Regions from separate parts of the Mesorhizobium sp. WSM2240 genome, predicted to be linked through region 1. Evidence: riboswitches for the same ligand, from Rfam matches in the RefSeq annotation. Region 1 holds a riboswitch; each other region holds the start of a gene.
The links. A riboswitch is a leader RNA that binds a small molecule or an ion and turns the genes downstream of it on or off. The one in region 1 is predicted to bind thiamine pyrophosphate.
Positions count from the first base shown of each region.

Region 1 (4,276 bases):
TCGATCATCGTCGCCCCGACCATGAAGAGATCTTCCGCGCGCGGCACGACATAGACCGGGATGCGCGGATGAAGCAGCCGCACCGGCCGGGCCAGCGATATCTCTCGTGTTTTGAGCACAAGCATCTCGCCACGCACGCCGCGCAGTTCAGGTCGGCAGTCGGCGATGCCGGTGCAGTCCACTTCGATGTCCGAGACGGCGTGCACGGCGCGGCAGCCGAATTCGAGGCGAACTCCCATACCGAGCAGTTTGTCGCGAAGCGCGGACAATGCCTGGCGCGGGTCGAGATGCGCTTCCTCGGTAAACAAGAGACCGCGCCCGAACCGGCCTGCGAGATCAGGTTCAAGTGCCGCGATCTCGCCTGAGCCGAGCTGCCTGAAGCCGGAGGTACGCCGAGCGAAGCGGTCCACCTCGCCGGCATCGCGGGCAGGCGCCAGAACGAGGGTGCCGTTGCGCGAGACATGATCAGGCAACGCAGCATCCCACCAGTCTGCCGCCCCGCGTCCGAGCGTCAGCACAGCCTCCTCGGCGCTCTCGCGCTCGCACCAGGGCGCAAGCATGCCGCCGGCCTGCCAGGAAGCATTGCCCGCGATCTCGCGGCGCTTCTCGACCACCGTCACGTCGGCGCCGCGCGTCGCCAGCTCGTGCGCGAGCGTCAAACCGGCGACGCCCGCGCCGCGAATAAGCACCTTCATGGTCGGTTCGTGCTCTCCGCGGCGCTGTCGACGGGCATGTAGAGGTCGCCGCCGTCCCGGTACTTCGCCGCCATCGATGCGAGCCCTTCCTTCTGCGCCTCTGCCCGAATGTCGTGGGAGATGCGCATCGAGCAGAATTTCGGGCCGCACATAGAGCAGAAATGCGCGACCTTGTGTGCCTCCTTTGGCAGCGTCTCGTCGTGCATGGAGCGCGCGGTCTCAGGGTCGAGCGAGAGGTTGAACTGGTCCTCCCAGCGGAATTCGAAGCGGGCGCGGGAGAGCGCGTCATCCCTGATCTTGGCGGCCGGATGACCCTTGGCGAGATCGGCGGCGTGGGCAGCGATCTTGTAGGTGATGACACCGGTCTTGACGTCCTTGCGGTCGGGTAGACCGAGATGCTCCTTGGGCGTGACATAGCAGAGCATGGCGGTGCCGAACCAGCCGATCATTGCAGCGCCGATGCCGGAGGTGATGTGGTCGTAGCCCGGCGCAATGTCGGTGGTCAGCGGCCCGAGCGTGTAGAAGGGCGCCTCGCCACAGATCTCGAGCTGCTTGTCCATGTTCTGCTTGATCTTGTGCATGGGAACATGGCCTGGCCCTTCGATCATGACCTGGCAATCCTTGGCCCAGGCGATCTTGGTCAGTTCGCCAAGCGTTTCCAGTTCGGCGAATTGCGCCGCGTCATTGGCGTCGGCGATCGAGCCGGGTCGAAGGCCGTCGCCGAGCGAGAAGGACACGTCATAAGCGCGACAGATGTCGCAGATTTCCTCGAAATGCTCGTAGAGGAAGCTCTCGCGGTGATGATGCAGGCACCACTTCGCCATGATGGAGCCGCCGCGCGACACGATGCCGGTGACCCGGTTGACCGTCAGCGGGATGTAGTGCAGCCGCACGCCGGCATGGATCGTGAAATAGTCGACGCCTTGTTCGGCCTGTTCGATCAGCGTGTCGCGGTAGATGTCCCAGGTCAGGTCCTCGGCGATGCCGCCGACCTTTTCGAGCGCCTGGTAGAGCGGGACGGTGCCGATCGGCACCGGTGAATTGCGGATGATCCATTCGCGGATGTTGTGGATGTTGCGGCCGGTCGACAGGTCCATGACGGTGTCGGCGCCCCAGCGGATCGCCCAGACCATTTTCTCGACCTCTTCCGCCATCGACGATGTGACGGCGGAATTGCCGATATTGGCGTTGATCTTCACTAGGAAATTGCGGCCGATGATCATCGGCTCCAATTCCGGGTGGTTAATGTTGGCGGGAATGATGGCGCGGCCGCGCGCCACCTCGTCGCGCACGAATTCCGGCGTGACGAAGTCCGGGATTGCTGCGCCGAAACTCTCGCCGTCGCGTTGCACGTTCCCGCGAAGTATCTCGCGGCCGAGGTTTTCGCGGACGGCGACGAACTCCATCTCAGGGGTGATGATGCCGGCGCGCGCATAGGCTAGCTGCGTCACCGCCTTGCCGGCCTTGGCCTTGAGCGGCCGGTGGCGGACGGGAAATTCCGGCGTCAGCCTTTCGCCTGATGCGAACCCGTTGTCCTCCGGCCGGACACTGCGGCCTTGCTGGAATTCGACATCGCCGCGCGCCTTGATCCATCCGTGCCGAAGCCTGGCAAGGCCCTTCTCGATGCTGGTTTCGACGGTCGGATCGGTATAGGGGCCGGATGGATCATAGACGGTCACGGGTGGCTCGCCGGCCGTCGGATGAACGGCGATTTCCCTCATCGGCACCCTGATCTGCGGGTGGATCAAGCCGGGTTTGTGGATCTTCCTCGAGGCGGGCAGCGGTCCCGTCGAAACTGCGGGAGTGATGGCATTCATTTGAGGCTCCTTTGCTCATGCATTGGAGACCCAGTTCTGTGCCGGAAGGATGAAAAGACGCTTTTCTCTACCTGCCGAAACAGGACCTCGGGCGTGAATTCCCACAAAGCGCTTGCACCGTCCCTACGCCAGCATGAACTGGATCAGGTTCAACGGGTCACTGCGCCGCAAAAGCCAGCAGTATCTCAGCCCCTTGCCGGGACTCCCCTGGTGAATGCTTCAAATTGAGCGGCCGATCGCCATTTTGTCAAGCGCCTTCGGGCGCATTCAGCCCAACGATGGCGACCGGCGGCCAATCAAACCGGGCGGAACGCTCACGCAATGCGTGGGAGGGTAAGATCACGCCCCGGAGACCAGGGCAGGGATGGCCAAAACCTCATTCGACTCGTCGAGTATGGAGAATTTGTATCGGCCGTGTGCGTCACGATCGACCGAATAGCTCAGGCGATCGAGTATGTGGTTGTCCTCATCAAACGTGACGATCCGCGGCTTCAGCGAGGTGATTTCAGCTTCGTCCAAGTAGATGGAGTTGCAGACGATGATCTGGTCGTCGGGCTGGCAGCTGCGGGCCGCGGCTCCGTTGAGGATGCAGCATCGCGAGCCGCGCTCGCCGAGAATGACATAGGTCGAAATCCGCGCTCCGGAATTCCTGTTCCATATTTCCACGAACTCCATCGGCAGAATCCCGGCTGCTTCGCAGTGGTCGGGGTCGAGCGTTATCGAGCCATGGTAGTTGAGGTTCGCTTCGGTGACGTGGATGCCGTGCAGCTTGCCGGCGACTATTTTTCGCATGGGTTCCATCCAGTTCAAATAGCAGTGTTGATGTCCTGTGGGCGGTTTGCAGCCCGACTAAATTCCGACGACGAGGGCGCCGCCGCTGAGACCGGCGCCTGCCGCCGCCAAAAGAATCTCTTCGCCCCGCCGAAACGGCTCCGCCTGATTGGCAAGCGAGAGCGAGAGCGGGATTGTGGCGGCGGAAGAGTTGCCGTAGTCGACGATCGTCTTGACGATCGCTTGATCGGCAATGCCGAGGTTTCGTCCGACGGCATCAAAGATGCGGGCGTTGGCCTGGTGCGGGACAAACCGATCGATGTCTTGCGGGCGCACTCGGGCTGTGGCCAGCGCCTCCTTTGAACAGGCAGTCATCATCTCCACGGCCTTGGCGAACACTTCGCGGCCGTCGGTGATCGTCATTCGGGTTTGCGCGAGGTCTAGGTCGCCATGGAACGGTGTGTTGCTGCCGCCCGCGGGAATCTGGATCAGCCCGTAGCGCGAGCCGTCGCAATCCACCGATGCGCCGAGGATGCCCCGATCGGGGTCCTCGCACGGACCGATCACCACCGCGCCTGCTGCATCGGCAAACAGCACCGCGCTGGCGCGCTCGGCCGGATTGATGCGGCGGCTGAGAATGTTGGCGGCGATGACAAGCGATGATTTGCCGTGCAGGCGGGTAAATCCGTCCGCGAACATCAGCGCATAGATGAAGCCGGCGCAGGCGCCGGTCAGATCGACCGCGCCGGCGCGACCGAGTCCCAGCCGATGTGCGACGAGAGGCGCGCTCGGCGGCAGGAGGTGGTCGGGCGTCGATGTTGCAAGCAACAACAGACCGACGTCGCCGCGATCGATGCCGGCATTCGCCAGCGCCATGTCGCCGGCTTGCGCGGCAAGGCCCGACAGCGTGTCTTCGTCGGTTGTCCAGAAGCGCGACCGTATTCCGGTACGGCGCTCGATCCAACCTTGTTCGAGTCCGAGACGATCTTCGAT
Region 1 is NZ_CP159253.1:956,467-960,742, forward strand. It holds gene thiO (glycine oxidase ThiO) at 1-695, opposite strand, end outside; gene thiC (phosphomethylpyrimidine synthase ThiC) at 692-2,512, opposite strand; TPP riboswitch at 2,615-2,731, opposite strand; gene panD (aspartate 1-decarboxylase) at 2,852-3,304, opposite strand; gene ABVK50_RS04545 (beta-ketoacyl-ACP synthase III) at 3,362-4,276, opposite strand, start outside.

Region 2 (4,276 bases), 510 kb from region 1:
CGCGTCTTTTCGTCAAGCCCCGAGAGCACTTCAACGCCGCGGATGCCGCGGATGCCGGTCTCGATCTCGCGAAGCCGCGCCCTGTCGCCTTCGACAACGAACACCCGGTTTCCCTCGATGGATACCGACGGCACAAGCAGCGCGTCCTCCGAAACGTCGGTGATGATGTTCACATCGACGGACATGCCGATCAGCAGCGGCGTGTCGTCAGGCAGGCGGAAGCGCACGCGATAGGTCTTGGTCACCGGATCGCCCTTGGGCGTGATGCTGTCCACGACCGCTTCGAGCTCCTGTCGGGGGAACGCGTCGGAACGCAGCAGCGCCCGCTGACCCACCTCGACGCGCGGAATATCTTCCTCGTTGACATCGGCCACCACGAGCAGCGGCCTCGGATCGCCGACCCAGAACAGCACCGTGCCCAGATCAGCGACCTCACCGACCTCGCCATCCTGCCTGAGCACTTTGCCGGCGATCGGCGCGCGCAGCGTATAGCTTTCGAGCCGCGCGCTTTGCCCGGCCACCAGCGCCTCGATCTGCGTGACCTCGCTTTGCGCGCGATCAAGCGCCTGCTGGCTGGCCGTATTGCGTTCCGCGAGCACCGAGAGGCGTCGAAGTTCCTCCTGCGCCAGCGAAAGCCGGGCCTCGAGTTCGGCGAGCACCGCCTGCGCTTCGCTGTCGTCAAGCCGGGCGAGCACGTCGCCTTTTTCCACCGGCGCGCCTTCGCAATTGCATTGTTCGACGATTCGCTCGCGCACCAACGGCGTCACCTTGGCCCAATTGCGCGGTTCGACGACGCCGTTGGCATAGACGATCTCGGCTGCGTCTCCGCGCGTGGGCGTCACGACCGAAACCGAGACTGGCCGCCAAAAATACCAGCCTGCGGCGCCAACCGCGGCCGCGAGCACGACGATGAGAAGGAAAAATCGCAGCAGCCGCACCAGAACTTCTCCCGTAACAGTTGAACCGGTTTTTGGCGACGGCACCTATAGCATTAGACCGACCGTCGGTCTATAATGAGGACAATGTGTTACGGCGGGTAGGTTCCGCCAAACGGCAGCGGGGATCGAAGCCTGGCCCGAGTGGTAAAATCTCCGGAAATCCGCTCCGCCGAACTGCTCGATTGTGCGCAGCGGCTGTTCTTCGAGCGCGGTTATGACAACACGACGGTCAACGACATCATCCGCGAAGCCGGCCTTTCGAAAGGCGCGTTTTACCACTACTTCCCGTCCAAAGAGGCGCTGCTCGAAGCGCTCGCCGCCCGTGTGGCGCGAGAAAGCATGGAACAACTGCGGCCCATTCTCGAGGACCGCTCGCTCGACGCGGTAGAGCGCCTCAATGCGCTCTTCGCCGGTTCCCGGCGGTTCAAGCGTGAACTGGCGCCGCAGATGCGGCGCACTTTCGACGTGGTCTTCCGGCCCGAGAACGTCGTGCTCTTCCACCGCATCGACCGGGCGGTCTCCGAAGTCGCCGCGCCGGTCATCACCGAAATCATCGCAGAGGGTAGCCGTATGGGACGTTTCGACGCGCCCGATCCGCAGGCGTTCGCCGAGATGCTGCTGCAGTTCCGCCTCAGCCTCGCGACCGTGATGCACCGGGCCATACAGCAGGCGGAAGCGGGTAATATCGACGAAGCCGTGCGTGTGCTGGACGAACGACTGCGGCTTTACGGGATCGCTGTCGACCGCGTTCTCAAGCTGCCGGACGGAACGATCGAGGTCGCCGAACCCGGTTTTGCGCACGCCCTTCTTACCACGGATACTTCCTGATCGCGCCGCGGCAAACGTGATCTGATCAAAAACCTCGTCGGGCCGGAAAACCAGCAAGGAGGAACCGGGCCTGCGACAATCTGCATAAGAGTCAGGCAGATTGTTCTATTGCCCAATCTATGGGCGAGGACTAGATTAAGTGTTGTCGGCCATCTACTCCTCCCAGATGCGATGCCGGCCAAAGCGAACTCACCTCCTCCCGGGTTCGCCTCAATAGAGCCCGCTGCACCTCCTCCCGCAGCGGGCTTTTTTGCGTGTGCAATTTACTTGATTCCAGTGTAGCACGCCGGAGCGCTCAGCCAGCGGCACGGCAATATCACTTTGCGTGGGCAAATTACGTGAAGAGGCTTGCCCAATCGCTCGCGATCTGATTGGTTGCCGCCATCCACAGGGGTGCTCCGTATTGCCGGGGCTGAGACGCGGGCGCCAAGCCTTCAAACCCTAAAAGCTGATCTGGGTAATACCAGCGGAGCGAGGCGGGTTATGTTTTCAGGCGCACAGATTTCCCTTTATCCCATGACCGACGATTTCGTCGGCGTCATCATGAGCGCTCTCGGCGCGCTCGATCCCTATCGCGACCAGTTGCGCATAGAGACGGACGACATCTCGACGCTGCTGGTCGGCCCTCCCGAAGTGCTGTTTCCGGCCATGCGCGACCTCTTCGTCGCAGCGGCCAAGGGCGGCATCCATTGTGTGCTATCGGCAGCAATTTCACGCGGCTGCCCGGGCGAGCCCGACGACGAGATACGCGCGTCGCCGGAGTTGAACGGCCCGCGCGAGTCTCTGGAAAACCGCAAAGCGACGGCTCTCGACGCCATGACCAAGGCTCCCCGTACCGATGCGGCGGCCGCCGCCCAGTTCTCGCTCTATGTGATGGGAACGGGCGATCACATGGACGAAATCTACGGCTGCATCGATTTTCTCAAACGCTCCGGCGTGTTCGACCGCTCCAAAAATTTCTGCACCAGGCTCGGCGGCGATGCCGGCGCGGTCTTTGCCGCGCTCGAAGCGGCGTTCTGCCGCTTCGGACCGCCTGAAGGGCATGTGACGATCGATCTGACGGTATCCGCGAACAGCCCAACGCCGCGCTGACGCGCCGGTTGGTTTGCACCCCAAAGGTCCGCCATGTCCGACGTTTCGTCTCCCGCACGCGGTTTCGCGTCCGCTCTCGCCAAGATCGGTCCCGCCCTTATTTCGATCTGCTCGTTGATCGCCGCGTGGGAAGTTTATGCGCAAGTCTCGGGCATTTCGGCGACGACCTTGCCCGCGCCGTCGCGAGTCTTCGCCCAGATGGTGCAGCATCGGGATGCGCTCGCCGCGAACACGCTCCCCACAATCCGCGCGACGCTGCTCGGTTTTGCCTGCTCGGTTTCGGCAGCCTTCCTCTTCTCGGTGCTGGTCGATTTTTCCAGGCCGCTGCGCCGGGCCCTGTTCCCGGTATTCATCATCAGCCAGACCCTGCCTCTGGTCGCCATCGCACCACTGATCGTGCTCTGGTTCGGCTTCGGCCTCACCCCGAAGATCATGCTGGTCGCGCTCGTCACCTTCTTTCCGATGCTGGTGGCGCTGGTCCAGGGCTATGCAGCAACCGACGAGGATGTCGAAGCACTTCTGGTGTCGATGGGAGCCTCGCGCTGGCGCACTTTCCTGATGGCCCGGCTGCCGTCTGCACTGCCTTACTTCTTTGCCGGCCTGCGCATTGCCATCACCTATGCCGTGGTCGGCGCGATCTTCGCGGAATATGCGGGCGCGGCCAAGGGCCTCGGCATCTACATCCTCAATGCCAAGAACAACTTCAGGCCGGACCTCGTGCTCGCGGCCGTGTTGGTCAGCGCAACGCTGACCCTCGTTCTGTTCACCGCCGCGGCGATGATCCAGCATTTGTCGATGCCATGGCAACGGCTCGACCAAAGGCGCCGACCATGAGCGGCAGTCGGCTGGAGTTGCGTCATCTGCGCAAGAGCTTCGGCAGCCTCGACGTGCTGGCCGACATCTCGCTCACCGTACGGGCGGGCGAGTTCGTCTCGATCCTTGGTCCGTCGGGCGCCGGCAAGTCGACCATCTTCAAGATTCTGACCGGCAGCGTTCAACCCGACAGGGGCGCAACCACGTTCGACGGCGCTCCGTTGACCGAGGCCAGGCGTCCTTTCGCCTTCATGCCGCAGCGCGACGCGCTGATGCCGTGGCGACGCATCATCGACAATGCAACACTTGGCCTCGAGGTGCAGGGCGTCACCCGCAAGGTGGCGCGCACACGGGTTGCGCCTCTCTTCGCCGAGTTCGGCCTGGAGGGATTTGAGCGTCACTATCCGGCGCAGCTTTCCGGCGGCATGCGACAGCGCGCCGCACTCTTGCGCACCGTCGTCCAGCATCGCGACATGCTCCTGCTCGACGAGCCATTCGGCGCTCTCGATGCGCTGACGCGCGCGGGCATGCAGCGCTGGCTGCAGTCGATGTGGGAGCGCCATCGCTGGACCGTGCTGCTGGTCACCCACGACGTACGCGAGGCG
Region 2 is NZ_CP159253.1:450,845-455,120, reverse strand. It holds gene ABVK50_RS02180 (efflux RND transporter periplasmic adaptor subunit) at 1-938, opposite strand, end outside; gene ABVK50_RS02175 (TetR/AcrR family transcriptional regulator) at 1,080-1,766, shown strand; TPP riboswitch at 2,146-2,259, shown strand; gene ABVK50_RS02170 (YkoF family thiamine/hydroxymethylpyrimidine-binding protein) at 2,250-2,858, shown strand; gene ABVK50_RS02165 (ABC transporter permease) at 2,892-3,692, shown strand; gene ABVK50_RS02160 (ABC transporter ATP-binding protein) at 3,689-4,276, shown strand, end outside.
Region 2: it holds a riboswitch for thiamine pyrophosphate, as region 1 does, so the genes downstream of both, ABVK50_RS02170 (YkoF family thiamine/hydroxymethylpyrimidine-binding protein) here and thiC (phosphomethylpyrimidine synthase ThiC) in region 1, are expected to answer to the same signal.

Region 3 (4,276 bases), on a different replicon from region 1:
CTTTCGGTCGAGGGAGAGTTCGACGCTGACCAGGAAGAAGAAATGATCCGCGCCTATTTCGGCTGTGAGCCCCGACCGGTGGAGCGGGGCCGGATCGTCATCTATAAGGCGATGTGCGACCTGCTATGGACCCTGTGGGGCCTGATCCAGCTTGCCAACGGCAATCCGGCCGACGACTTTCGCGCTTACGCAGATAGTCGATTTGCGCGCTGCAGAGCACTGATGGAGAGCGACGACCTTTCCCGTCATTTGGCGGCGGTCGCTAAGGGCTGAAATGCTTCTGGCCGTAACGGGGCGCAGTTGAAGCCGATATATGGCCCGTTTGGACGCGGGCTTCGTTAAATTGTGTAACGCGCGCCAACTGGACGACGTTTCGAGCGGCCACGCTGTTAGACAACAAGCGGCCGGTTCTGAGAGATACCCTGTCGTTCGTTCGCGATCCAAGAAGCGTCCGAGATTGGCGCGACTACAACTTCCAGCATGACCACCGGGGATGTCCGCTTCCGGGCGAAGACAAAGTTTGGCTCTTGGTCGACATGGGGCATTTCCTCCCGGCAGCCTTGGGGCCGTATGGACGGCTCTCCGTTGGCAAGGGTTTATTTGAGCATTTTGCAGTTGCTGGTTGGTGCGGCCATGTATCCGACCTGTAAGTGCGGCTTTTCACACGCCGCTGGCCATAATGCCATTCGCGCGGCTCGGGTCCTGATCGAAAGCTCGCACTCGAGGTGCACGGCCCCAGTGGGCAACGTCGATGGACCGCAGCTCATGAGGATTTGCTCACGTTATGTAAGCGCAGGTGCGGAATCGTTACGCAACCGCGCTCGATCGCGGCTCTTCAACTCCCAAAGGAGGCTGCGATGCGCGACGACGTCGATCTTGGGCCCTTTGAAGAACCGGTTCCGGTGGCGACGGACGCCGGAGAACGCTGCGTTTCCAGCGCCAGAGAGGCCGCGGAAATGCTGCTCTACGACTGGCCGATCGGCGAGACGGCTACACGCATTCAGGCGCGAATGGCGTGCATGAAGGTGCTCGCGGGAAGTGAACCACCCGCATTCGCGCGCGAAGCATTCATGCAAGCGGCGAAGGAGGCGAAAATCCTTGTAGTGATGCAACCGGGTGAGACTGCTGCGCTCGGGCATGGGTGAAGACAGTCATCGCCGCGGAGGCCGGCTTCCCGATGGAAGAGGACTGATGCCGACAGGATCGGGACGTATTCGGAGCCTCGGATGGCGATCGCCGTTCGAAAGAGCAATGAAACAGATCCGCTTTGATCGGCCGGTTCGCATCAGCTTTGGCAAACCCGGCAAAACCCGCCTGGTCCACACCGTTTGGGTGGCATCGGAGTGCCTCGCGAACGACAAATGGCCGGACCACAACGGCCCGATGTTCCAGATGGCAGACGAAGCATTGCGGGGCGCCACGCAGGGGCACGTGACAGCTGAAGAGGCCCGTCAAGCGTTTGCAGACGCAGCGCTTGAGGCGCGAATTCTTGTCGTGACTGCCCGTTCCAAAAGAACTCATGGGGGTCAGGCCACCCCGTCCAGCGCTTCGTCCTCTTCGACCTCGTCCAAGTCGGGACCGTCATCGAGGGAGGCACGCCGGTGACCTGAGGAGGCCTACTCGGTGTCCTCGCTACCGGAACGAAAGAAATGGCTTGACCACTACTCGAAAATTAAAGGGCCGATTCACAGCCAATCGGCCGACTTTGCACGAGGACGATCAGACAATCTGCAGTAGCTGAGTTGTGGCGGCGGCAAAGATGATTTGCAGCACCATGACGGCGAGGATGCCCATGAGAATGGCTTTTGCTGCGTTGTTCTTCGGTAGACCAGCAGCGGCCAAGCCGATCACGATGGCATTGTCACCTGCCAAGACCAAGTCGATCATGATGACTAGAGAAGGGCTATAGGGCTTCTGGAGTCAGGAATTCGGTCATGTGGCACCCACTCTCTTGTCATCAGAAGGTGACCGCCATGCTGTCGGAGAAAGACCTCAACCATGAGCCGCTCGGAAAGTGACGGCGCACTTCCGAATCGACGTTTACAGCTCAAGGGACTGCGGCTGAACTCCCAAGCACCAGGCCACCGGATTGGACATTCCAGTCCGACATCACAGTTCTGAAGAACTGCCAGAGGGGCCCGGCCTGCGCGAGGAACTCAAGGGGCATGCTAATCAAGGGGCGTTTTGCACCCCACTTAGCGCGGGTGGGGCCTGTAATTTTGCAACGCGGCACGGCGCACGTTCGGTGTGATGCTGAGGCAAGCGCTTGACAAGTCGACGAGGCGTCGTTCAACTTGACCTCTTCACCAGGGGAGTCCCGACAAGGGGCTGAGATACTGCTGGCTCTTCGCAGCGCAGTGACCCGTTGAACCTGATCCAGTTCATACTGGCGTAGGGACGGTGCAAGCGCTTCATGGGCAAATACGCCCGCAAGGAATTCAGGCGGAAAGCCCGAACCTTATACTGATGAAGCGTCTCATCCTTCCGGCACAGAACTGGGTCTCCAATGCATGAGCAAAGGAGCCTCATATGAATGCCCTCACCCCCTCCGTGTCGACCGGACCGCTGCCTTCCTCAACGAAAATCCGAAGGACCGGCAAGATTCATTCGCAGATCAGCGTGCCGCTGCGTGAAATCGCAGTCCACCCGACCGCCGGAGAACCCCCGGTCATCGTCTACGATTCGTCAGGTCCCTATACCGACCCGCAAGTTGAAATCAGTATCGAAAGAGGCCTCCCCCGGCTTCGTGCGGACTGGATCACCGAACGCGGCGATGTCGAGCACTACGAAGGCCGTCACGTCAGGCCGGAGGACAACGGTTTTGTGTCGGACGAGCGGTTGACACCCGAGTTTCCAACCCGCCATCGGCCTTTGAAGGCGAAAGCCGCTGGGGCGGTGACTCAACTCGCCTACGCGCGTTCGGGTATAATCACCCCAGAGATGGAATTTGTCGCGCTCCGCGAAAACCTTGGACGCGAGATCGCGCGCACTCAAATGCTGCGGGACGGCGAGAGCTTCGGCGCAGCCATCCCGGACTTCGTCACGCCGGATTTCGTTCGCGACGAGGTGGCGCGCGGGCGGGCGATCATCCCCGCCAACGTCAACCACCCCGAATCCGAACCGATGATCATCGGCCGCAACTTTCTCATCAAGATCAACGCCAATATCGGCAATTCCGCTGTCACCTCTTCGATGGCGGAAGAGGTCGAAAAAATGGTCTGGGCGATCCGCTGGGGCGCCGACACGGTGATGGACCTGTCGACCGGCCGCAACATCCATAACATCCGGGAATGGATCATCCGCAACGCGCCCGTGCCGATCGGCACGGTGCCGCTTTATCAGGCGCTGGAAAAGGTTGGCGGTGTTGCAGAGGAGCTCAGCTGGGAGGTTTACCGCGACACGCTGATCGAACAGGCCGAGCAGGGGGTCGACTATTTCACCATCCATGCCGGCGTGCGGCTGCATTACGTGCCGCTAACGGTAAACCGGGTCACCGGCATTGTCTCGCGCGGCGGCTCCATCATGGCGAAGTGGTGCCTGCACCATCATCGCGAGAGTTTTCTCTACGAGCATTTCGAGGACATCTGCGACATCTGCCGCGCTTATGACGTTTCCTTCTCGCTGGGCGACGGCCTTCGCCCTGGCTCGATCGCGGACGCCAATGACGCCGCGCAATTCGCCGAACTCGAAACCCTGGGCGAACTGACCAAGATCGCATGGGCGAAAGACTGCCAAGTCATGATCGAGGGGCCAGGGCACGTCCCCATGCACAAGATCAAGGAGAACATGGACAAGCAGCTCGAGATCTGCGGCGAGGCACCGTTCTACACGCTCGGACCGCTCACCACCGACATCGCCCCTGGCTACGACCACATCACGAGCGGCATAGGCGCGGCGATGATCGGCTGGTTTGGTACTGCAATGCTCTGCTACGTCACGCCCAAGGAGCACCTCGGCCTTCCTGATCGCAACGACGTCAAGACCGGGGTCATCACCTACAAGATCGCCGCGCATGCCGCCGATCTCGCCAAGGGACATCCGGCGGCAAAGATCAGGGACGATGCGCTGTCCCGCGCGCGCTTCGAGTTCCGCTGGGAGGACCAGTTCAACCTCTCGCTGGACCCCGAGACAGCCCGCGCGCTGCACGATGAGACGCTGCCCAAGGAGGCGCACAAAGTTGCGCATTTCTGCTCCATGTGCGGCCCGAAATTCTGCTCGATGCGGATATCGCACGACATTCGCGCCGAGGCGCAGAAGGAGGGCATGGCGGCTATGG
Region 3 is NZ_CP159256.1:192,313-196,588, reverse strand. It holds gene ABVK50_RS30605 (phosphotransferase family protein) at 1-273, shown strand, start outside; gene ABVK50_RS30600 (DUF982 domain-containing protein) at 858-1,145, shown strand; gene ABVK50_RS30595 (DUF982 domain-containing protein) at 1,252-1,605, shown strand; partial or broken gene ABVK50_RS30590 (TerC family protein) at 1,726-1,936, opposite strand; TPP riboswitch at 2,299-2,416, shown strand; gene thiC (phosphomethylpyrimidine synthase ThiC) at 2,530-4,276, shown strand, end outside.
Region 3: it holds a riboswitch for thiamine pyrophosphate, as region 1 does, so the genes downstream of both, thiC (phosphomethylpyrimidine synthase ThiC) here and thiC (phosphomethylpyrimidine synthase ThiC) in region 1, are expected to answer to the same signal.